3 regions of the Pantoea sp. LMR881 genome follow, and region 3 is predicted to be linked to each of the others. Evidence: riboswitches for the same ligand, from Rfam matches in the RefSeq annotation. Region 3 holds a riboswitch; each other region holds the start of a gene.
What was found. A riboswitch is a leader RNA that binds a small molecule or an ion and turns the genes downstream of it on or off. The one in region 3 is predicted to bind thiamine pyrophosphate.
Positions count from the first base shown of each region.

Region 1 (7,292 bases), on a different contig from region 3:
CCCTTTGTGAACAAGGTTATTGGCACGCGGCGGCCTTCATTCTCATGCAATACGCCGTCGACAATTTTGTGCATGTAGTAGAGCGAAAACTCACGGTAATCACGACCAGTGAGTACTCCGCCCCATGTATCAAACACCATCACTGACTGCGCACCGGCACGAATCTGCGCATTCAGATAGAGAATCACGCTGTCTGCCAGTTTATCCAGCATCGCATGCAGCGTCGTTGGATCGGCGTACATCATTTTTTTAATTTTAGTGAAAGCCTTGCTGCTGCCGCCCTCAACCATATAGGTTGCCAGCGTCCAGGGGCTGCCAGAAAAACCGATCAGCGGGACTTCGCCTTTCAGGTTTTTACGGATCGTGCGCACCGCGTTCATCACATAGCCCAGTTCCATTTCAGGATCCGGCACCGGCAAACGTTCAACATCGGCACGGCAAGTAATGGGATTTGAAAAGCGTGGGCCTTCACCGGCTTCGAAATAAAGACCCAGCCCCATCGCATCGGGGATAGTTAAAATATCGCTAAAGAGGATCGCCGCATCCAGTGCGTAACGACGCAGCGGCTGTAGCGTAACTTCACAGGCCAGCTCGGCATTTTTACACAGCGACATAAAATCCCCGCTTCAGCACGGGTCGCTTTGTATTCCGGTAAGTAACGCCCGGCTTGTCGCATCATCCATACCGGTGTGACATCAACTGGCTGACGTAACAGGGCGCGCAAATAACGATCGTTCTTCAGTTCACTCATTTCAAGGCTCTCTCAATTTCAGGCGTGTAGTGTAGCATTTTCCTCACGCCCCGGCGCGGCAGATGGCAACGGTGTCTTCTATCAAACGGCGTGCCACCGTCCCCGCTGGCGGTAACAACGGCAGTGCGTCATAACGGAACCATCCGGCGTCCAGCAATTCTTTGCCATCGTGTTGCAGGTCACCGCTCTCATACTCAGCCATAAACGCCACCATTAGTGATTGTGGGAACGGCCACGGCTGTGATGTTACATAACGCACATTTTTCACCCGCACATTGCTTTCTTCCATTACTTCGCGCGCAACAGCCTGTTCCAGCGTTTCGCCCACTTCGACGAAGCCTGCCAGCACGGTATAAATGCTATTACGATGCCGGGAGTGATTCGCCAGCAGGATCTCCTCTCCGCGACGAATGGCGACAATGATGCAAGGCGCGATTTGCGGATAGTAGCGTTCACGGCAGTGCGTGCACAGACAGGCAAACTCGCGGGTGCTGTGCTGCATCTCATGGCCGCAGTAGCCACACCAGCGATGGGAACGATAAAACTCAGCCAGTTGCACCCCCGACCCGCCAGCTGGAACAGGCCAACGTCTTCATCAATCAGCTGCCGCACCGATAACATGCTGTCCGGACGCGTCTCGCAGATGAGCCAGACTTTCTCACCTGACCACTCGCCAATCACCTGTGCTTTGCTGCCCACCAGCCCCCATTTTTGCGCACTTCCATGGGGTAATTCGCCCTGCGGTAACCAAAGTTTTTGTTCATGGCTGACAATCCACCATCCAGCGTCTACGCTTGAAATCTCGTATTGCATTTTTTTCGTCATCCTTAGCGTCAAATGGCACGCTGAAGTCCTGATGTTAAGTGTGTAGATAAACAACTATACCCAAATAATTCGGATTGCAGGAAGGCGGCATGATGATCTCTCCCCAGGCGCTTACAGAGATAAGTGATGGAGAAGAAGACGCGCAGCCAACGCATTTGCAGCCTGAAGTATGAAGGGATATGACTCACATGGAGTTAGATATGCTTAACCAGTTAGACGTCCTGACCGAGCGCGTAGGTGGCAGCAATGAACTGGTAGATTCGTGGCTGGAAGCCCGACGCCAACTGTTGGTTGCCTATTACCATTTGGTAGGAATGAAACCGAATAAAGAAGCCCTTACCGCGTTGGATGAACAAGCACTGGATAATTTTTGCCACGGCCTGGTAGATTATCTGTCAGCAGGACATTTTAGTATTTATGAGCGCATTATTAGCGAAATGAGTGGCGACAGCCCGCTGATTGCCGCTGCGCAAATTTATCCGCCGCTCGAAGCAAACACTGAACGGCTGATGCAGCTTTATGATGGTCATTTACAGCAGTCGATTGATGATGATAACTGCGTGACGTTTCAGCAGGCATTATCCGAAGTGGGCGAAGTGTTAGAAGCGCGTTTCACGCTTGAAGATAAGCTGATCCAGCTGGCATGGGACAATCACCTGGCGCGGCCGCCTGTTGCAAACGACAGCCAAATGGCGCGTCCGGCGTAATATCAGCCAGATAATCACTTGTGATTATCGAAAGGCGCTTTTATGCTGAATGGGTTTTGACGACTTCGGTCTGATAAACCTGTTTTTAAATTCTTGTCGGAGTGCCCTTTTAGGGCTGAGACCGTTCATTCGGGATCCGCGGAACCTGACCAGGTTAATACCTGCGTAGGGAACAAGAGTAAATTTGTTCAGTATACGGGCGGCTTTTGCCCGGTATCTGTTACTCCTTCCGGCTCCAGACAAGCAACGTTCCCCTTTAACTGGAAAATTGCTATGTCTCTGTCAAAAACCACTCGTCGCGAACAGCGTGCTCAGGCACAGGAATTCATCGATTCACTACAAAGCGGCAGCGCATTTCCTCGTTCGAAACGCATTTGGATCACCGGCAGCCGTGAAGATATTCGCGTGCCGATGCGCGAAATTCAGCTCAGCCCAACCCTGACGGGCGGCAGCAAAGACAATCCACACTACGAAGATAACGAAGCAGTGCCGGTCTATGACACAGCCGGTGCGTATGGCGATACGTCAGCGCAAATTGATGTACATCGCGGTCTGGAAAAACTGCGCGCCCGCTGGATCGCTGAACGTGATGATAGCGAGCCACTTAAACAAATCAGTTCAACTTACACTCAACAACGTCTGGCCGACGACGGTCTTGATCATTTACGTTTCGAACACCTGCCTGAGCCGCGCCGCGCTAAACCAGGCCGCCGGGTGACTCAGTTGCATTATGCGCGTCAGGGTATTATCACCCCGGAGATGGAGTTTATTGCCCTGCGTGAAAATATGGGACGCGAGCGCATTCGCGGTGAGGTACTGCTGCAACAACATGCGGGACACAGCTTTGGCGCTCATCTGCCGCAAAACATTACGCCAGAATTTGTCCGTAAGGAAGTGGCGGAAGGCCGCGCGATTATCCCCGCTAACATCAATCATCCTGAATCTGAACCCATGATTATTGGCCGCAACTTTCTGGTGAAGGTCAATGCCAATATCGGTAACTCGGCCGTTACCTCTTCCATCGAAGAAGAAGTTGAAAAGCTGGTGTGGTCAACACGTTGGGGCGCAGATACGGTGATGGATCTCTCTACCGGCCGCTATATTCACGAAACGCGTGAATGGATTTTGCGTAACAGTCCGGTCCCGATTGGTACCGTGCCGATTTATCAGGCGCTGGAAAAAGTAAATGGTGTGGCAGAAGATCTCAACTGGGAAATCTTTCGCGACACGCTACTGGAGCAAGCCGAACAAGGCGTTGATTATTTCACTATTCATGCTGGCGTGCTGCTGCGCTATGTGCCAATGACCGCCAAACGGCTGACAGGTATTGTGTCACGCGGCGGATCAATTATGGCGAAGTGGTGCTTATCGCATCACAAAGAAAGTTTTCTGTATCAACACTTCCGTGACATTTGTGAAATCTGTGCGGCTTATGATGTCTCGCTGTCTTTGGGTGATGGCTTGCGTCCTGGTTCGATCCAGGATGCTAACGACGCGGCGCAATTTGCTGAGTTACATACGTTGGGCGAATTGACGAAGATTGCCTGGGAGTATGATGTGCAGGTCATGATCGAAGGCCCTGGTCACGTGCCGATGCAGATGATTCGCCGCAACATGACTGAACAGCTGGAGCACTGTCATGAAGCGCCTTTTTACACGCTCGGCCCACTTACTACTGACATCGCACCGGGTTACGATCACTTCACATCCGGTATTGGTGCCGCCATGATTGGCTGGTTCGGCTGCGCGATGCTGTGCTATGTCACGCCAAAAGAGCATCTCGGCCTGCCGAATAAAGAGGATGTAAAGCAGGGTTTGATTACCTATAAAATTGCTGCGCACGCAGCCGATCTGGCGAAAGGTCATCCTGGCGCGCAGATTCGTGATAACGCCATGTCTAAAGCGCGTTTTGAATTTCGCTGGGAAGATCAGTTCAATCTGGCCCTTGATCCTCATACCGCTCGGGCTTATCACGACGAAACACTGCCACAGGAATCGGGCAAAGTGGCACACTTCTGCTCCATGTGTGGGCCAAAGTTCTGCTCAATGAAAATTACCCAGGAAGTGCGTGACTATGCTGCTCGCCAGGAAGCCGAGGCGAAGCCGGTTGATATTGGCATGGCGCAAATGTCTGCCCATTTTCGCAACCGTGGCGGTGAGCTTTATCATCCTGCGGATGCTGTTCAGGAGGACAAAATATGAATGCATTCCCTGCCACCGCGCCGCGTTTAGGGCTTTATCCGGTGGTTGATAACGTAGAGTGGATTGAGCGTTTGCTTGATGCGGGCGTGCGTACGCTCCAGTTACGTATTAAAGATCAGCCTGATGATGCGGTAGAACCGGCTATTGTTCAGGCTATCGCGCTGGGTAAACGCTATCGTGCGCGCCTGTTTATCAATGATTACTGGCAGTTGGCGATCAGGCACAATGCGTATGGCGTACACCTCGGCCAGGAAGATCTTGATGTGGCTAATCTTGCGCTGATTAATCAGGCAGGGCTGCGCCTGGGGATATCGACGCATGATGATGCTGAATTAGATCGGGCGCTGGCCTTACAGCCCTCTTACATTGCACTGGGCCATATTTTTCCTACGCAAACCAAGCAGATGCCCTCTGCGCCACAGGGACTGATTGAGCTAAAGCGTCATTTAGCGCGTTTACAGCATATCCCCACCGTTGCGATTGGGGGCATCAGTATTGAACGCGCTCCGCAAGTCTTAGCAACGGGCGTAGGCAGCATTGCTGTCGTGAGTGCGATTACTCAGGCTGATGACTGGCGTGAAGCAACACGTATTCTGCTGACATTAGCGGAACCAGAGCCTGTCGCCTGATTTCTGGAAGCCGTTACGCAGCGATGCGTGTAACGTACGCAACGACGCAAGTCATGCTGGAAGACCGCGCGCAGCAATAAAGATCCATGCTGGCGCGGTTTTTTTACGCCGTGTAACGTTGCTCTCGCCGGGTAAGCTCTGCCCGGTCAGGGCCGGTTCCCCCTCTTTCTGGCCCTGCCTTTTTACTTCGCCGGGAGAATTTCTGTGTACTGTTTATTTTGTGCTGGTTCATGCATACACGCCGCCATTGCCCGTTCTATCGCAGCCCCTAACAAGGCCAGCGCGTTCTCGGTTTTCTCAGTTAAGGGCAGCCCATAATTCAGACGCAGACAGTTACGGTATTTGCCCGAGGCGGAGAAAAGAGACCCCACAGCAATTTGAATGCGGGATTCACGCAGTTCACGATTAAGGCGAACAGCATCAAACGCTTCCGGTAACTCAACCCACATTAAAAAACCGCCTTGCGGGCGCGAAACACAAATGTCGCAGGGAAAATAATGGCGCACCCAGCAACTAAACGTTTCATAGTTGCGTTGATAAATTTGTCGCATACGGCGCAGATGCGGTAGATAGTGCCCATGACGAATAAACTCAGCTACGGCATGTTGCGGCTGAGTTGCCGTCGAGCCAGTAACGATGTATTTCATGTGCAACACGCGATCGCGATAACGTCCCGGTACAACCCAGCCAACGCGCAAGCCGGTGCCAGTGTTTTTGAAAAGGAGCTGCAAAGCAGAACACGACCATCCATATCCATCGCTTTTATGGTAGGCGGACGCGGATATTCCCATGCCAGCTCGCCATAGACATCATCTTCAATAATTGCAGCATCAAAACGTTGCGCTAAAGTCAGCAGTGCACGTTTACGGTTTTCCGGCATGATAAAGCCCAGCGGATTATTGCAGTTAGGCACAACGACCACAGCTTTGATCGGCCACTGCTCAAAGGCCAGTTCCAACGCTTCTAAACTAATACCTGTAACAGAATCGGTGGGGATCTCTATGGCCCGGATGCCGAAGCCACGAAGCGTCTGCATAATGCCGTGAAAAGAGGGTGACTCAACGGCAATAATATCACCAGGCTCACATACCGCGCGGATTGATACCGATAAAGCTTCGTGACAGCCCGTTGTGATCACAATTTCTTCAGCCATAAGCTGGCAGCCGCTATCAATGGCCAGACGGGCAATCTGTTCACGCAAAGCGGCCACGCCATACAAATTATCGTAGTTGAGTAAGAGAATGTCCTGCTTTTGCGCCTGACGGCTAAAGGCCTTCCAAAGGGGTTTTAACGTTGGCTGGGTCAGATCAGGCATACCGCTGCCCAGTTGCAATACATTGTCTTCGAGTCGGCTATCAAGCAACTCTAATACTGCATCCCATTGGGTAATTTCAACCGGGCGCTGAGCAGGCCGCGTTAATGCCGGCATCGGCGGATTTGCTTTACGTGAGGCGACAAAGTAGCCCGAACGCGGCTGTGGCGTAATTAACTGCTTCTCTTCCAGCAAATGATAGGCTTGTTGTACGGTGCTGATGCTGACGCCGTGCTCCACGCTTAAGCTGCGTACGGAGGGCAAACGTTCGCCACTGCGATACAGGCCTTGCTCAATACGCTGTGCCAGCAGCGTTGCCAGATGCTGATAACGCGTCATCGTATGCCTCGCATTGACAGGAATTAGAAAAAACCGATACAGATCACATCTTTTTTTACCATTCAGATCGCCTGAGGAGCAATCTGTATGTTAAAGAAAGGTTGATTTTGAATCTGTATTCAAAATTGTTCTCATCAGAAGATAGCACTACACATTCAGATGAGGAGATGAAAATGGAATTCCATGAAAATCGAACCGCCAGGCCTGCCACATTTAGACAGATACGCAGGTTGGTGGCAGGATTGCTTCAACTGTACATTCACTGGCGCTTAGTGCAGCAAACGCGACGCATTTTGACCCACCTGAATGACAATCAGCTCAAAGATATAGGGATGACGCGTGAAGAGGTACGCCGTTATCGTTAAATATGCATCGCTTTATTTGCTTAAATACCCTGCAATAACAGGGTATTTAAGCTGATTCGTTAATGACAACGATCACATAATCAAATGAATTTCTGGCACAATCCCGACGTTATCGAATCTGTTGCCGCCTTTTATGCACAAATTGCATACTATAGCGGTTGG
Region 1 is NZ_JAPVOK010000002.1:2,053,971-2,061,262, forward strand. It holds partial or broken gene hemE (uroporphyrinogen decarboxylase) at 1-751, opposite strand, end outside; partial or broken gene nudC (NAD(+) diphosphatase) at 795-1,564, opposite strand; gene rsd (sigma D regulator) at 1,777-2,283, shown strand; TPP riboswitch at 2,371-2,472, shown strand; gene thiC (phosphomethylpyrimidine synthase ThiC) at 2,557-4,485, shown strand; gene thiE (thiamine phosphate synthase) at 4,482-5,114, shown strand; partial or broken gene O3W44_RS11480 (aminotransferase-like domain-containing protein) at 5,218-6,765, opposite strand; gene O3W44_RS11485 (DUF1127 domain-containing protein) at 6,999-7,130, shown strand.
Region 1: it holds a riboswitch for thiamine pyrophosphate, as region 3 does, so the genes downstream of both, thiC (phosphomethylpyrimidine synthase ThiC) here and O3W44_RS00450 (FAD-dependent oxidoreductase) in region 3, are expected to answer to the same signal.

Region 2 (7,292 bases), on a different contig from region 3:
TGACCACAATGCCCGCCACGGCATTGATGGTAAAAAACAGCCCCACCCAGAAAGGTCGGGCCTGGACTTCTCGCGTGAGGAACAGACTGAGCGTAGGGGCCTGTAAGGCACCGGCTACGCCAATCATGAAAGAGGCCACCATAAACGCCAGATAAACCGAGTTATTACTGCGCGGCGAGTTCATACCGAAGTCCCTTACAGAATGAAAAAACAGAGGAAAAAGAAGGGTAGACGATACAGTGCAACATGAAAAAAGCCAGCAGAGAAAATCTGCTGGCGGTGTAATTGCACCCCTACTCAGAAAGGATCGCACTAAGCTGCACGATCATGGACAGAGCGCCATTCCGCGGAATGCCTCCCGCTCTTTCCATGAAACAGATTTTGCCTCTAATATGAGGCAGGAAAAACAGAGCACTTTTAACAGGGAGTTCCTCTTTTCATGTCCTCATCACGCCTGAAACAGCAATTCATCCGTTTATGGCAGAGCTGCCAGGGGCAAACGCAGGAAACGACGCTGAGCGAATTAGCGCATGTCTTGCACTGTTCGCGTCGCCATATGCGTAATTTACTCAACGCCATGCAGGATGCGGGTTGGCTGATCTGGCAAGCAGAAGCGGGACGCGGCAAGCGTTCGCTGCTCACGTTTTGTTATACTGGCCTGGCACTTCAGCAGCAGCGTGCAGAAGATCTGCTGGAGCAGGACCGCATCGATCAGCTTGTACAGCTGGTGGGTGACAAAACTCAGGTACGACAGATGATCAGCGCCCATCTGGGCCGCAGTTTTCGCCAGGGTAAACATATTCTGCGCGTTCTCTACTATCGTCCGCTGCTAAATTTATTACCCGGCTCGCCGCTGCGCCGTTCAGAAACCCATTTGGCGCGACAAATTTTTAGCGGCCTGACACACATAAATGAGGAAAAGGGGGAAACAGAAGCGGATATTGCCCACCACTGGCAGCAAAACTCACCGCTGCACTGGCGCTTTTTCTGCGTCCGGCGATCCGCTTTCATCATGGCCGCGAGCTGGAGATGGCTGATGTCATTAGCAGTCTTGAACGCCTGCGCAGCCAGCCGCTGTTTTCCCATCTTCAACATATCAGCACGCCCGCACCCTGGACGCTTGATATCACTCTCAGTCAGCCCGATGACTGGCTGCCGTGGCTGCTTGGCAGCGTAAGCGCGATGATTCTGCCTCGCGAATGGCCTGAACTGCGCGACTTTGCCCGCCAGCCCATCGGGACCGGCCCGTATAGCGTGGTTCGCAACCAGCAAAGCCAGCTAAAAATTGCCGCCTTTGATGATTATTTTGGCTTTCGCGCGTTAATTGATGATGTCTCAATATGGGTACTGCCTGATATCAGCGATGAGCTGGTGTATGCCGGAGTACGCTTGCAGGGCGAGACGGCTGACGAGAAACAGGAAGAAAGCCGCCTCGAAGAGGGATGTTATTATTTACTGTTCGACCAGCGTTCGCGCCAGGGCAGCGATGACGCCATTCGCCGTTGGGTAAGCTATTTATTTAACCCGATCGCCTTGCTTAATCATGCCGAAATTGGCTATCAACGCTACTGGTTCCCGGCTTACGGATTGCTGCCGCGCTGGCATCATCGCCGTGATTTAACCCCGGTTGAAAAGCCTGCCAGTCTGAAAAGACTGACGCTAACCTGGTATAGCCAGCATGTGGAACATGAAGGCATTGCAAATGCGTTGCGTCCTCTGCTGGCGCAGCACAATGTCGAGCTGGTCACGCAGGAAGTGAGTTATGAAATTTGGCATCAGGGCGAAGCAGAAAGCGATATCTGGCTGGGCAGCGTAAACTTCACTTTGCCGCTGGAATATTCTCTCTTCGCCCAGCTGTATGAGATCCCGCTGTTACATCACTGTCTGCCCATTGACTGGCACGGTGACGCTGCGCGCTGGCGTAAAAAGAACCTTCCGCTGGCGGAGTGGAGTAAGCGTCTGGTCGAAGAAGGGGGATTACATCCGCTGTTTCATCACTGGCTGCTGCTGGAGGGCCAGCGTAGTATGCGCGGCGTGCGCATGAATACGCTCGGCTGGTTTGATTTTAAATCAGCCTGGTTTGCTCCGCCGGAGCTGTGAACCTTGCCCTTTGCGCTGAAATGACTAGAATGTGTCGTTCTCAACGGGGTGCTGTTTGTGAAGGTTGCAAGCGGCTGAGAGATACCCGTCGAACCTGATTCGGTTAATACCGACGTAGGGATTTGAGGTCAGAACGCTCAGATCCTTTGCGACTCACTCAACAATTCTCCTCAAGGAGCGCAAAGTGTTAAAGAAAGCCCTGCCTGTGCTGCTGCTGTTATCAGCCTCTGTCTTTGCGGCGAAACCCACCTTAACCGTCTACACCTACGATTCATTCTCCGCAGACTGGGGCCCCGGCCCGGCAGTAAAAAAAGCATTTGAAGCGCAGTGTCACTGCGAACTGAAATATGTCGCGCTGGAAGATGGCGTGTCGCTGCTTAATCGCCTGCGCATGGAAGGCAAGAACAGCAAAGCTGACGTGGTGTTGGGACTCGATAACAATTTAGTGCAGGCCGCCCAGCAGACGGGGCTGTTTGCCGCCAGCGATGTGGATACTGGCGCACTGCAATTGCCCGGCGGCTGGCAGGATAAAACCTTCATCCCGTTTGATTACGGCTACTTCGCTTTTGTCTATGACAAAAACAAACTGAAAAATCCGCCAAAAAGCCTGAAAGAGCTGGTTGAAAGCCCGGAAAAATGGCGCGTCATTTACGAAGATCCGCGTACCAGCACGCCAGGGTTAGGCTTGCTGTTGTGGATGCAAAAAGTGTATGGCGATCAGGCACCCCAGGCGTGGCAAAAGCTGGCACAAAAAACGGTAACCGTGACCAAGGGCTGGAGCGAAGCCTACGGCCTGTTCCTGAAAGGTGAAGGGGATTTGGTGCTGAGTTACACCACCTCACCGGCTTACCATCTTATTGAAGAGAAAAAGATCACTATGCTGCCGCGCCTTTTACTGAAGGCCATTATCTCCAGGTTGAAGTTGCCGCGCAGTTAGCCAGCAGCAAACAGCCCAAACTGGCGCAGCAGTTTATGCGCTTCATGGTCTCCCCGGCTTTCCAGAACAGCATTCCAACCGGCAACTGGATGTATCCGGTAATCAAAACCGATTTGCCTGCTGGCTTCGCGACGCTCAGCTTGCCTGCCACCGCGCTGCAATATTCGGCACAGGATGTCGCCAGCCACCGTTCACAATGGATTAATGCATGGCAACGCGCCGTCAGCCACTGATCCCCTGCTGGCTGATCCTGGCGCACTCGCCACGCTGCTGCTGTGCAGTGTGGCGCTGCTGGCCTTTTCATCGCTGTGGATTGCCGCGCCAGAAACTCACTGGCGTAGCGTGCTGCAAGATGATTATCTCCACCACGTGGTTGCCTTTTCCTTTGGGCAGGCGCTGCTCTCTGCGCTGCTGTCGCTGCTGCCCGCGATTGCGCTGGCACGGGCCCTCTACCGGCGACGTTTTCCGGGCCGTCGGCTGCTGCTGCGTCTGTGCGCCATGACGCTGGTGCTGCCGGTGCTGGTCGCCGTATTTGGCCTGCTAACGGTGTATGGTCGCGTTGGCTGGCTGGCCCAGCTTTGTCAGTTAGCGGGCATTGATTACACCTTCTCCCCTTATGGCCTGCAAGGCATTTTGCTGGCGCACGTTTTCTTCAACCTGCCGTTGGCGACGCGCCTGTTGTTACAAGCGTTAGAGAGTATTCCAGCCGAACAGCGCCAGTTAGCGGCGCAGCTTAATCTGCGCGGCTGGCATCACTTCCGCCTGCTGGAGTGGCCGTGGCTGCGTCGCCAGTTACTGCCGACTGGCGCACTCATTTTTATGCTGTGCTTTGCCAGTTTCGCCACCGTGCTAACGCTGGGTGGCGGACCGCAGGCCACTACCATCGAACTCGCCATCTTTCAGGCACTGAGTTACGACTACGATCCCGGTCGTGCGGCGCTGCTGGCACTGATTCAACTGACCTGTTGCCTGGCGCTGGTGCTGTTGAGCCAGCGTTTTAGCAAGGCAATTCCCACTGGCAATGGTCAACTGCGCGGCTGGCGCGATCCGCAGGATTCTGTTTTAGCGCGCCTGAGTGATAGCGTGATGATTGTTTTATCCCTGCTGCTGCTGTTGCCGCCGCTGCTGGCGGTAATGGTTGATGGGTTACACGGCGGCCTGCGCGGTGCGCTGATGCAACCGGCGTTATGGCAAGCCACATTTACCTCGCTGCGCATTGCTCTGGGAGCGGGCCTGCTGTGTGTGCTGCTCACCCTGATGCTGCTGTGGAGCAGCCGTGAACTGCGCTTACGCCAGCGCAACGTTGCCGCACAGATTATCGATACCAGCGGCATGTTGATTCTGGCGATGCCCGGTATTGTGCTGGCGACCGGTTTTTTCCTGCTTTTTAACGCCACGGTTGGCCTGCCGACCTCTGCTGATGGACTGGTGATTTTTACTAACGCGCTGATCGCGATCCCTTATGCGCTTAAAGTGCTGGAAAATCCCATGCGCGATCTTGCCGAACGCTATAGCCACTTATGTGGCTCGCTTGGCATTAGCGGCTGGAACCGGCTGCGCCTGATTGAACTGCGTGCCTTGCAGCGGCCTTTAGCACAGGCGCTGGCGTTTGCCTGCGTGTTATCCATTGGCGATTTTGGTGTGGTGGCGCTGTTTGGTAATGCAGATTTTCGCACGCTGCCCTTCTACCTTTATCAACAGATAGGTTCCTATCGCGGCGCGGATGGTGCAGTCACTGCCCTGCTGTTGCTGTTACTCTGCCTGCTGCTGTTCACTTTGATGGAAAAATTACCGGGCCGCCATGCTGACACTCAATAACCTCACCTACCTTTATCAGCATTTGCCGATGCGTTTTAGTCTTAACGCGACGCGCGGTGAACGACTGGCGATTCTCGGCCCCAGTGGCGCAGGAAAAAGTACGCTGCTGAACCTGATTGCCGGTTTCCTTCCGGTAAGTCGGGGAAGCCTGCATATTAACGGCGACGATCATACCCACAGCGTTCCGGCGAAGCGCCCGGTCTCAATGCTGTTTCAGGAAAACAACCTGTTTCCCCATCTCAGCGTGCAGCAAAACATGGCGCTGGGATTGCACCCCGGCCTCAAACTGAACGCCGCCCAGCAGCAGCAACTGGTGGAGATTGCACAACAGGTTGGACTCAGCGATCTGCTGGCGCGCTTGCCGGGCCAGTTGTCGGGGGCAACGCCAGCGTGTGGCGCTGGCTCGCTGTCTGCTGCGCGATAAGCCACTGTTGCTGCTGGATGAGCCGTTTTCCGCTCTCGATCCCGCCCTGCGCGGCGAGATGTTGCAACTGGTGCGCTCGGTATGCGAAACGCGCGACATAACTTTGCTGATGGTGTCACACAGCCTTGAAGATGCCCAGCAGATTGCGCCACGCAGCGTGGTGGTGGTTGACGGGCGGATTTACTGGGATGGCGCAACCGAACAGTTGCTGTCTGGTGAGACCCGGGAAGCCGATGTGCTCGGCATCCCGCGCCGTTAATTAAAAAAGACCTGCCACAGCAGACCCCGGAAAATGGGCATCATCGGATGAAACTGAATGGCAACCAGTGCGCCAGCCGCAATCACAAAACCGAGCGGTGCCAGCCAACGCAAACGCTCAGGCGGCAAATAAGCGGTTGCCCAGTCCCTCGTTTTTCCGCTGCGCCACCAGCGCCAGCACAGCCAGATCCCCAGCCATACCAGCACGGCTACCAGCAGCAAAAGCCATTTGAAACTGTCACCCTGCGCCTCTTCAGGCACATCAATGGCTACACCCGCTAAAATACCGGGCAGCAGATAGAGCGGCGGCCAAAAAACACAGCCGATAAGATTCGGCGGCAAAAATTTACGCACCGGTAATTCCAGCATGCCTGCCGCCAGCGGGATCAGTGGACGTGTTGGACCAACAAATCGTCCAACCAGCACGGTAAACATACTGTGCTGATGCAGCGCGTGTTCGGTTTTATTAAGCAAGCCTCTGTATTTTTGCAGATATTTCCAGCGGTGCAGCGGCCCCTGAAATTTCCAGCCAATAGCGTAAGAGACCCAGTCGCCAAGTAAACACCCGGCAAAGCCTGCTGCCCAGGCCGGATAAAGACCGATCTGCCCACTGCCCACCAGCGCCCCAAGGCTGGCCATTAGTACCGTGCCGGGCAGTAATAACCCGACCAGCGCCAGCGACTCAAGAAACGTCACCAGTGCAACGGCAAACAGCGCCCACTCCAGCGACTGCGTAAACAGGTGTTGAACCCAGGCTTCCATAACCTTCCTCAAAAAAAGCAGAAGGCTGGATTGTCCTGAGCCTGCGGCAAAGCGTCAAGGCAAGAATTGTACGCTGATATTGACAAATGCTGGCAGCAGAACTGTATAAATAACCATGTTATACTTTGGGCTCTTTCGCTCCTGCCGTCAGCCTACTTCGGAGAATGTGTGACTACGCCCCGTGCAGGTTTCCTGCTTACCCGCCACTGGCGCGACAGCGCACAGGGCACCGAAATTGTTTTGTGGCTGGCGACTGATCAAGGCCCACAGCGCGTGGTGCTGCCTGCTCAGGAGTCCGTTGCCTTCATTCCCTGCGAATACCAGTCACGGGTAGAAACGCTACTGCAGGGCGAACGGCAGGTGCGTATTCAGCCGTTACAACTAAAAGATTTTAGCCGTCGCCCGGTGTTTGGCCTTTATTGTCGACAGCACCGCCAGCTGCAATGGATTGAGAAGCAGCTGCGCGAAAACAACATACCTGTTTATGAAGCGGATATCCGCCCGCCTGAACGCTTTCTGATGGAGCGTTTTATTACTGCGCCCCTGTGGTTTAGCGGTGACCTGCAAGGCGAAAGCGTGATCAACACGCGCCTTAAGCCTCACCCCGATTACCGCCCGCCGTTAAAGTGGGTATCGCTGGATATCGAAACCACTCAGCATGGTGAACTTTACTGTATTGGGCTGGAAGGCTGCGGTCAGCGCCAGGTTTATATGCTGGGGCCGCCAAACGGTGACGCCAGCCAGCTCGACTTTGAACTGATTTATCTCGACAGCCGCCCGCAGTTGCTTGAAGCGTTAAACGCCTGGTTCGCCCGGCACGATCCTGACGTCATTATTGGCTGGAATGTGGTGCAGTTTGACCTGCGTATGTTGCAGAAACATGCCGACCGCTACGCGATTCCGCTGCGGCTGGGTCGCCAGCAAACCCCACTGGAATGGCGTGAGCATGGCTTTAAGCCCGGCGTATTTTTTGCGCAGGCAACAGGACGTTTG
Region 2 is NZ_JAPVOK010000002.1:1,676,087-1,683,378, forward strand. It holds gene O3W44_RS09770 (MFS transporter) at 1-184, opposite strand, end outside; partial or broken gene sgrR (HTH-type transcriptional regulator SgrR) at 440-2,100, shown strand; TPP riboswitch at 2,135-2,239, shown strand; partial or broken gene thiB (thiamine ABC transporter substrate binding subunit) at 2,285-3,270, shown strand; partial or broken gene thiP (thiamine/thiamine pyrophosphate ABC transporter permease ThiP) at 3,246-4,855, shown strand; partial or broken gene thiQ (thiamine ABC transporter ATP-binding protein ThiQ) at 4,839-5,538, shown strand; gene O3W44_RS09795 (DedA family protein) at 5,535-6,299, opposite strand; partial or broken gene polB (DNA polymerase II) at 6,468-7,292, shown strand, end outside.
Region 2: it holds a riboswitch for thiamine pyrophosphate, as region 3 does, so the genes downstream of both, thiB (thiamine ABC transporter substrate binding subunit) here and O3W44_RS00450 (FAD-dependent oxidoreductase) in region 3, are expected to answer to the same signal.

Region 3 (7,292 bases):
TGGCATTGTGGCCAGTGGCGGCAGTCCCTTTACGGCCGCAGCAGCAGGATTATTAGTGAATGCACGCCATTTGCCGTTTGGTATTGCGGTTAAAGACCTGGTCGGCCGGGGCGCGCGTGGACTGTTAGGTTGCCATATCATGAATGATGAAAGCGTCGTGTTTGGCATATCCCAACCGCAGCCTGAACAACGGCGTACCGCATTCTGGATTTGCGGCATCGGGATTGGTTTCATCTGGCCGGTGAGTGTGATGACCGGTGCCGCTATTGGCCAGTTTATCCCTGATATCTCTGTAATCGGCCTCGACGCCGTCTTCCCTGCCATTTTAATTGCCTTGATTTTCCCGGCCCTGCGCCAGCGCCGTACCCGTATTCCCGCCTCTGTGGGGGCACTACTTTCACTGATTGCTACCCCCTTTGTGCCTGCGGGCATGCCCGTGCTGTTTTCGTTACTGGGTTTGCTGACATGGAGAGGGCGCAAATGAATCAACAGGGTATGATTATCGCCGGCATCGCCTTACTCGCGGTGGGAACCTATTTGATGCGCTTTATGGGGGTTAAACTTGGCAATCGTTTACCGATCACCGAACGCACACAGAGCCTGTTGTCCGATGCTGCAACCATCCTGTTATTCGCCGTGGCAGCAACCACCACGCTTTTTGAAGGGCAGCACTTTGCCGGAATGGCGCGCGTTATGGGTGTTTTATTCGCACTGTTTTTGGCCTGGCGCAAAGCGCCATTGATCGTGATTATCCTTGGCGCAGCGGTGATGACGGCAATACTGCGCTCTTTCGGTGTCGCCTGAACAGTCGGGATACCCTTAAAAAAGCCGGGATTTTATCCCGGCGGTAATTTGTTAGGATTCAGGCTAACGAACCCCTTTCAGGTATCTTACTTTATGCGCAATACCCGTTTTTCACCGCCTCTGGTTATCTCTCTGCTTTTCACACTGGCCCTGCTTTTCTCACCTGCCACGCTTTTAGCCAGACCTGATCTCAAACCTCTGGGGAAAAATATTGCTGACACCGGCTCGGCGTACTATCAGTTTGAAACGCATTTTTTTAATTCAGCGGCGGGTGAGCGGCGCTACAAAGTCTGGATCGGTATTCCTGAGAAAGCGGCTCCTTCAACGGGCTATCCGGTGCTGTACATGCTGGACGGTAACGCGGCGATGGCACACTTATCGGAGCCGCTGTTAAAGCAGATGTTTGAAGATCAGCCTCCGGTGCTGGTAGCGGTAGGTTATGACACGAATCTGCCATTCGATGTGATTGCGCGCAGCTATGATTACACGCCCACCTCTGTCGATCCTGCGGTGAAACAACCGCTTGTTCAGGGCCGCAAAACGGGAGGAAGCCAGGAGTTTCGCCAGTTTTTACTCACACAGATCATCCCTTACGTTGAAAAACGTGCGCCCAGCGATCCATCAAAACGTGCGATATGGGGGCACTCCTTCGGCGGGCTGTTTGTTCTTGACACCTTCTACAACGCAACATGGTTCCATGACTTTTTTGCGGCCGCACCGTCATTAGGTTGGGGCGATCAGCGTATCGTAAAACTGGCAAAGAGAGCAACCCCCGCCACCTGCAAAACAGATCGCTTTACCTGATGGAAGGCGATGGCGTGACTGAGCAGCGTAAAGGCCACTCTGTTGACCTCAAGCGGGAGGAAGGCCAGTTAATCAAAATTCTTATGCAAAAAGGGGTTGATTTACATTTGTCGCGCTATCCAGGTCAGACGCACGGACAAATTTTTCCCTCATCGTTAATGGATACGCTGCACATCATGTCGGGATCGGAAAAATAAAAACCCTTTGTGCTTCGCTTCCCTGGTGCATTTCTTCGGTTAACCTAAAGGGAATGATCATTTCCTAATTGAGGTCAGTGGATTTCTGTGCAAAACATCATTAAAGAACGAGGCCGGCCACGCGAATTCGTGCCTGAAGACGCCCTTGATCGCGCCATGCTGGTGTTTCGTGAAAAAGGTTTTAACGCTGCGTCGATTGGCGATCTCAGCAGTGCCATGCAGTTAACCACGGGAAGCATTTACAAAGCCTTCAACGATAAACGCACCCTGTTTTCCCAGGTTTTTGCGCGTTATCTCTCGCTGCGAAACCAGGAGCTGCGCACACGACTGGAAAAGTGCGCCACGGGAATTTTACGTCTGGAAGCGTTGCTGCATTTCTATGTTGATTCAGTCCAGGATATTGAAGGGCAACGTGGTTGTCTGGTGGCGGGAAGCGCCGTTGAAGTACAGACCCTGGATCAAGAACTTGCCGAGGCGGTAAGCGAAGCGATGAGGCGAAACTTGCGAACCATCACCTCCCTCATTCAGCAAGGCCAGCAGGACGGTTCAGTTAATGCAGAGATCGACGCGGACGCTGCGGCGTCACTCATGTTATGCATTGTTCTGGGGATGCGCGTAGCAGGGAAAATAGCGTCTACGCGGCCTGATCAAAGCATTGTTCCGCTGGCATTGAAAACGCTCAGTTAAAAATTTTTCAACAATTAGGAAATGACCATTTCCTTAATTATGGATCGGGAGATTTCAATGAGTAATGAAGGTTATCAGCACAATTTCGCTTTAATTAACCAGCAGCGCCTGCACTATTTAAGCGCAGGTGATCCTGAAGCAGAGACGATAGTGTTATTGGCGGGTTTTCCACAAAGCAGTTTTGCATGGCGATTCGTTATTCCCCAACTGGCAACAAAATTTCACGTCATTGCGCCCGATTTGCCGGGGCAGGGGGATTCCGATATGCCCGAGAGCGGCTACGATACCGACACTATTGCACAGCAAATAATGGCGCTAATGGCGCATCTCAACGTTACGCATTTCAATCTGGTCGGGCACGACGTTGGCGCATGGGTTGCCTTTCCGCTGGCCGCGCAGTTTCCTGATAACGTCATTAAGCTGGCATTACTGGATGCAGGCATTCCGGGCATCACACTGTCAGACAGGTTGCCGGTGACACCGGATAAGGCCTGGAGAACCTGGCACTTTGCCTTTCATACAGTTAGCGATTTACCTGAAGCCCTTATCAGTGGGCGCGAGGAGATTTATCTCGACTGGTTTTTGAAACGCAAAGCAGCTAATCCCTACATTTTTGATGACGAAGCGATGAAAGAATACTTGCGTATCTTTCGCCGCCCGGGCGCTTTACGTGCTGGTCTGGCGTTTTATCGCGCCGTGGCGCAATCAGCCAGGCAGAACTGTGAGCGTCTCTCTCAGGGAAAACTTGCTCTTCCCGTACTCGCAGTCAGTGCCGATCAGGGGTCTGTTCCTGATATGGCTTCACCGTTACGCACCTTTGCTCATCAGGTTGAAGGCGTAACGGTGGCCCATAGCGGGCATTTTATTCCTGAAGAGCAGCCGGAGAAGTTAGCGCAGCTTCTGACGACCTTTTTGCCGCTTAAGTTGTTATTCAACCGTGTGAACTTAATCATGGGCTGAAGGGGAATAACGATCGTCTGCCAAAATATGATTAGGGTTAAATCGTTACCTCATGCTTGACGAATCATCGCCCTTAAAATACAAATAGAACCTGTCAGGGGAGTCTCGCCCAAGAGACTGAGAGGCTAATAGCGCAACGCGCGGCTTAGCGACCCTTCGAACCTGACCCAGTTGATACTGGCGTAGGAAGACTTGTACCTCATGTCTGATGAGATACATGCCGCAAGAGCCGGTTTCGCATTGCTCTCGCCTTTTTCCCTTTCCTGTATCACGGGTCTTCGTTGTTAAACGACAAGGCCAACGTGATGAAATTCTTCTTTCAACAACGGGTACGTCCGTCATGAGCCGCTGGTCGGTGCTGGGCAGCGGTGTCGCTGGACTCTGTGTTGCGACACTGCTGGCGGAGCATGGCGAATCAATTGAAGTCATTTCTGATGATGATTGCCGCCCGGCATCCCACTGGGCGGGCGGTATGCTTGCGCCCTGGTGCGAAGCGGAAAGCGCCCCAGCAGAAGTGATCGCCTGGGGACAACACGCCGCCGCGTGGTGGGCAAAGCGTATTGATGGCGTTGCCCATAACGGCACGCTGGTTATTGCACCACCGCGTGACAGCCAGGAGCTGATCCGCTTCGCCAGTATGACTTCCGGGCATCAATGGATCACACCCAGCGAGATCGAACCGGCGCTTGAGAATCGTTTTGCACGCGGCTTGTTTTTCGCCGGTGAAGCACATCTTGATCCCCGGGTGGCGATGCAACAGCTACGCCATGATCTCCAGCAGGCTGATGTCAAATTTCATAACGGTAAACCCAGCGGGCAAATTATTGATTGTCGTGGCATTCACGCAGCAGATGCACAACCTGAACTGCGCGCCGTGCGCGGTGAAATGCTTATTCTGCACAGTGATGAAGTGCACCTTTCACGTCCGGTGCGTCTGCTTCATCCCCGTTTTCCCTGCTATCTGGTGCCGCGCGCTTCCGGTCGTTTCATGCTTGGTGCGACGATGGTGGAGAGTCACGACGACAGCCCGATCAGCGCACGTGCAATGATGGAGCTGCTCAGCGCAGCTTATACCCTCCATCCGGCGCTGGCAGAAGCCCGCGTGCTGGAAAGCGGCACGGGATTGCGTCCCGCCTACCGGCACAACCTGCCTGAAGTGCGCTATGAACAGGGCATTTTTTCATTGAACGGGCTGTATCGCCATGGCTTTTTGCTGGCACCGATAATGGCCGAGAAACTGCTACAGCTACTGACACAGGAGACGATGTAATGCGTATTCAGCTCAATGGCCGCGCCATTGATACCGAAGCCAGTACCCTGGCTGACCTGCTGCGTGAGCAAAACATTGACGCAGGTTGCGTCGCCAGCGCCATTAACGGCGAGTTTGTGCCGCGCTCGCGCTATGAGACGCAGCACATTGAAGCGGGTTGCCAGCTGGAAGTGCTGTCTCCGATGCAGGGAGGATAATCATGTTTTACGACTTTCAACCCCAGTCACGCTTTTTGCTTGGCACGGCCGGTTATCCCTCGCCAGAAATTTTGCAGCAGGCGATTTGCGCGTCAGGTGCGGAAATTATTACCGTCAGCCTGCGTCGCGAAGGCAGTCAGGGCGGCGCATTCCGTGAATTACTCAGGCAACTCGACAAGCGCGTTTTACCGAACACGGCCGGGTGTCATACGGTAAAAGAAGCCGTAACGACCGCGCAAATGGCACGCGAATTATTTAATACCCCCTGGATCAAATTAGAAGTCATTGGCCATGCCGATACGCTGCAACCCGATCCGTTTGCACTGGTTGAAGCGGCACGCATTCTTTGCGCCGACGGGTTTAAGGTTTTCCCCTATACCACAGAAGATCTGATCCTCGGTGAGAAACTGCTGGAAGCGGGATGCGAACTGCTGATGCCGTGGGGAGCACCCATCGGTTCCGGACAGGGATTACGCAATACAGAAGGGTTACGTACCATGCGAGCCTGGTTCAAAGATGTGCCGCTAATCATTGATGCGGGCATCGGTGCGCCGAGCCAGGCCACACAGGCTATGGAACTGGGATTTGATGGCATCCTGCTTAATACCGCGGTTGCCAAAGCGCGCGATCCGGTGCGCATGGCGGGTGCATTTGCGTCAGCTATTCACGCCGGGTATGAAGCGCAGCAGGCAGGAATGATGGAGCGGCGCGATATGGCGGCAGCGTCTACGCCTGTTTTTGGTCTGGCTCAGTTCAGCTAAGGATCTCTATGAGTCGTTATCAGCGGCAAGCTGTGCTGCCGGAAATTGGCGAAGCCGGTCAGCAACGTTTAACTGCCGCGCGGGTTTTGGTGGTTGGTGCAGGCGGCTTAGGTTCCACGCTGCTGCCTTTGCTGGCAGGCGCGGGGGTCGGCTATATCCGGCTTTATGATGGTGATTGCGTAGAGTTGCATAATCTGCACAGGCAAACGCTGTATGAGATGGCAGATACAGGCAAACCGAAAGCCCTTTGTGCCCAGCGCGCCTTAGCGAAGCGCAATCCTGAATGCACGGTGGAAGCGATCCCCAGGCCCTGAGCGCCAGCCTGTTAGAAGAGGCATTAGCTGATATCGATCTGGTGATCGACGCTGCGGATAATTTTGCCATTACGTATCAACTCTCCGATTTCTGTTATCCACGACAGCTTCCCCTGGTTTGCGCCTCAGTGCTTGGTCGCCAGGGCTATGTCGGCTGTTTTTGCGGCGGCGGTCCTGGCTACCGGGCGTTGTTTCCGCAATTGCCAGCCGCGTCCGCTAACTGCAACACCGCAGGTGTGATGGGGCCAGCAGTGGCGACGCTGGGGGCTTTACAGGCGCAAATGGCGCTCAGCCTGCTGTTAAACCTGACACCTTCACCGCTCGGCTGCATGATTAACTGCGACTTCGCTAACTGGCATTTTCGTCAGTTTCGTTTCGAACAGGCAGAGGAGCCTGAGAAATCCCCTGTGGCGTTTATCGACAGCCAGCTTCTGGACGAAGATGACTGTATTGTCGAGTTACGCAGCGTGGAGGAAGCACCCGCCAGTATCACCGACGCGGTGATACGTGTGCTGCCAGAGCAAATTGCACACTGGCAACCACCCGTTGATCAACGCATCGTGCTGGTCTGCGCCAGCGGTATTCGCGCCGCCCAGGCAGCACGAACGCTGGAAGGTCGCGGATTTACCCGGCTGGCAATCATTGCCGCCAACAGGAACTAAGATGCAGCCCGGACCGGATATCAGCTTTGAAAAAGTGGGTTTTTCCTGGGAAGAATGTTGTCTCTTTCACGATTTTGAACTGCATCTGCAGGGTGGAAAAACCACCGTTTTTCTCGGGCGCAGCGGCATTGGCAAAAGTACCTTATTGAGATTAGTTGCGGGTTTGCTTACGCCTGATCGCGGCAAGATTATCAGCAGCAATTCATGTCCGTTGAAACAGCAGATCGCATGGATGGGCCAGCAGGATCTGCTCTATCCCTGGCTGACCGTGCGCGAAAACATCATGCTCGGCTCACGTTTGCAGGGAGAAAAACCCAACATTTCGCGTGCCAGTGTATTGCTGGAGCAGGTTCAGCTCGCCGGGTACGCGCATGCACTGCCTGCTGCGTTATCCGGTGGAATGCGTCAGCGTGTGGCACTGGCGCGCACGCTCTACCTTGATCGTCCCGTTGTGTTAATGGACGAGCCTTTCGCGACGCTGGATGTGATGACCAAACTCAGCCTGCAAACCCTCACCGCGAACGTGCTAAGAGGAAAAACCGTTCTGCTCATCACCCACGATCCTCTGGAAGCCTGCCGCATGGCGCATGAAATTTGCCTGTTAAGTGAAACACCTTTGCGCGTTGACCGTTTCGC
Region 3 is NZ_JAPVOK010000001.1:53,953-61,244, reverse strand. It holds gene O3W44_RS00480 (AzlC family ABC transporter permease) at 1-484, shown strand, start outside; gene O3W44_RS00475 (AzlD domain-containing protein) at 481-804, shown strand; gene O3W44_RS00470 (alpha/beta hydrolase) at 898-1,608, shown strand; gene O3W44_RS00465 (hypothetical protein) at 1,623-1,805, shown strand; gene O3W44_RS00460 (TetR/AcrR family transcriptional regulator) at 1,893-2,492, shown strand; gene O3W44_RS00455 (alpha/beta fold hydrolase) at 2,550-3,452, shown strand; TPP riboswitch at 3,539-3,658, shown strand; gene O3W44_RS00450 (FAD-dependent oxidoreductase) at 3,793-4,722, shown strand; gene thiS (sulfur carrier protein ThiS) at 4,722-4,919, shown strand; gene O3W44_RS00440 (thiazole synthase) at 4,922-5,680, shown strand; partial or broken gene O3W44_RS00435 (ThiF family adenylyltransferase) at 5,689-6,656, shown strand; gene O3W44_RS00430 (ABC transporter ATP-binding protein) at 6,658-7,292, shown strand, end outside.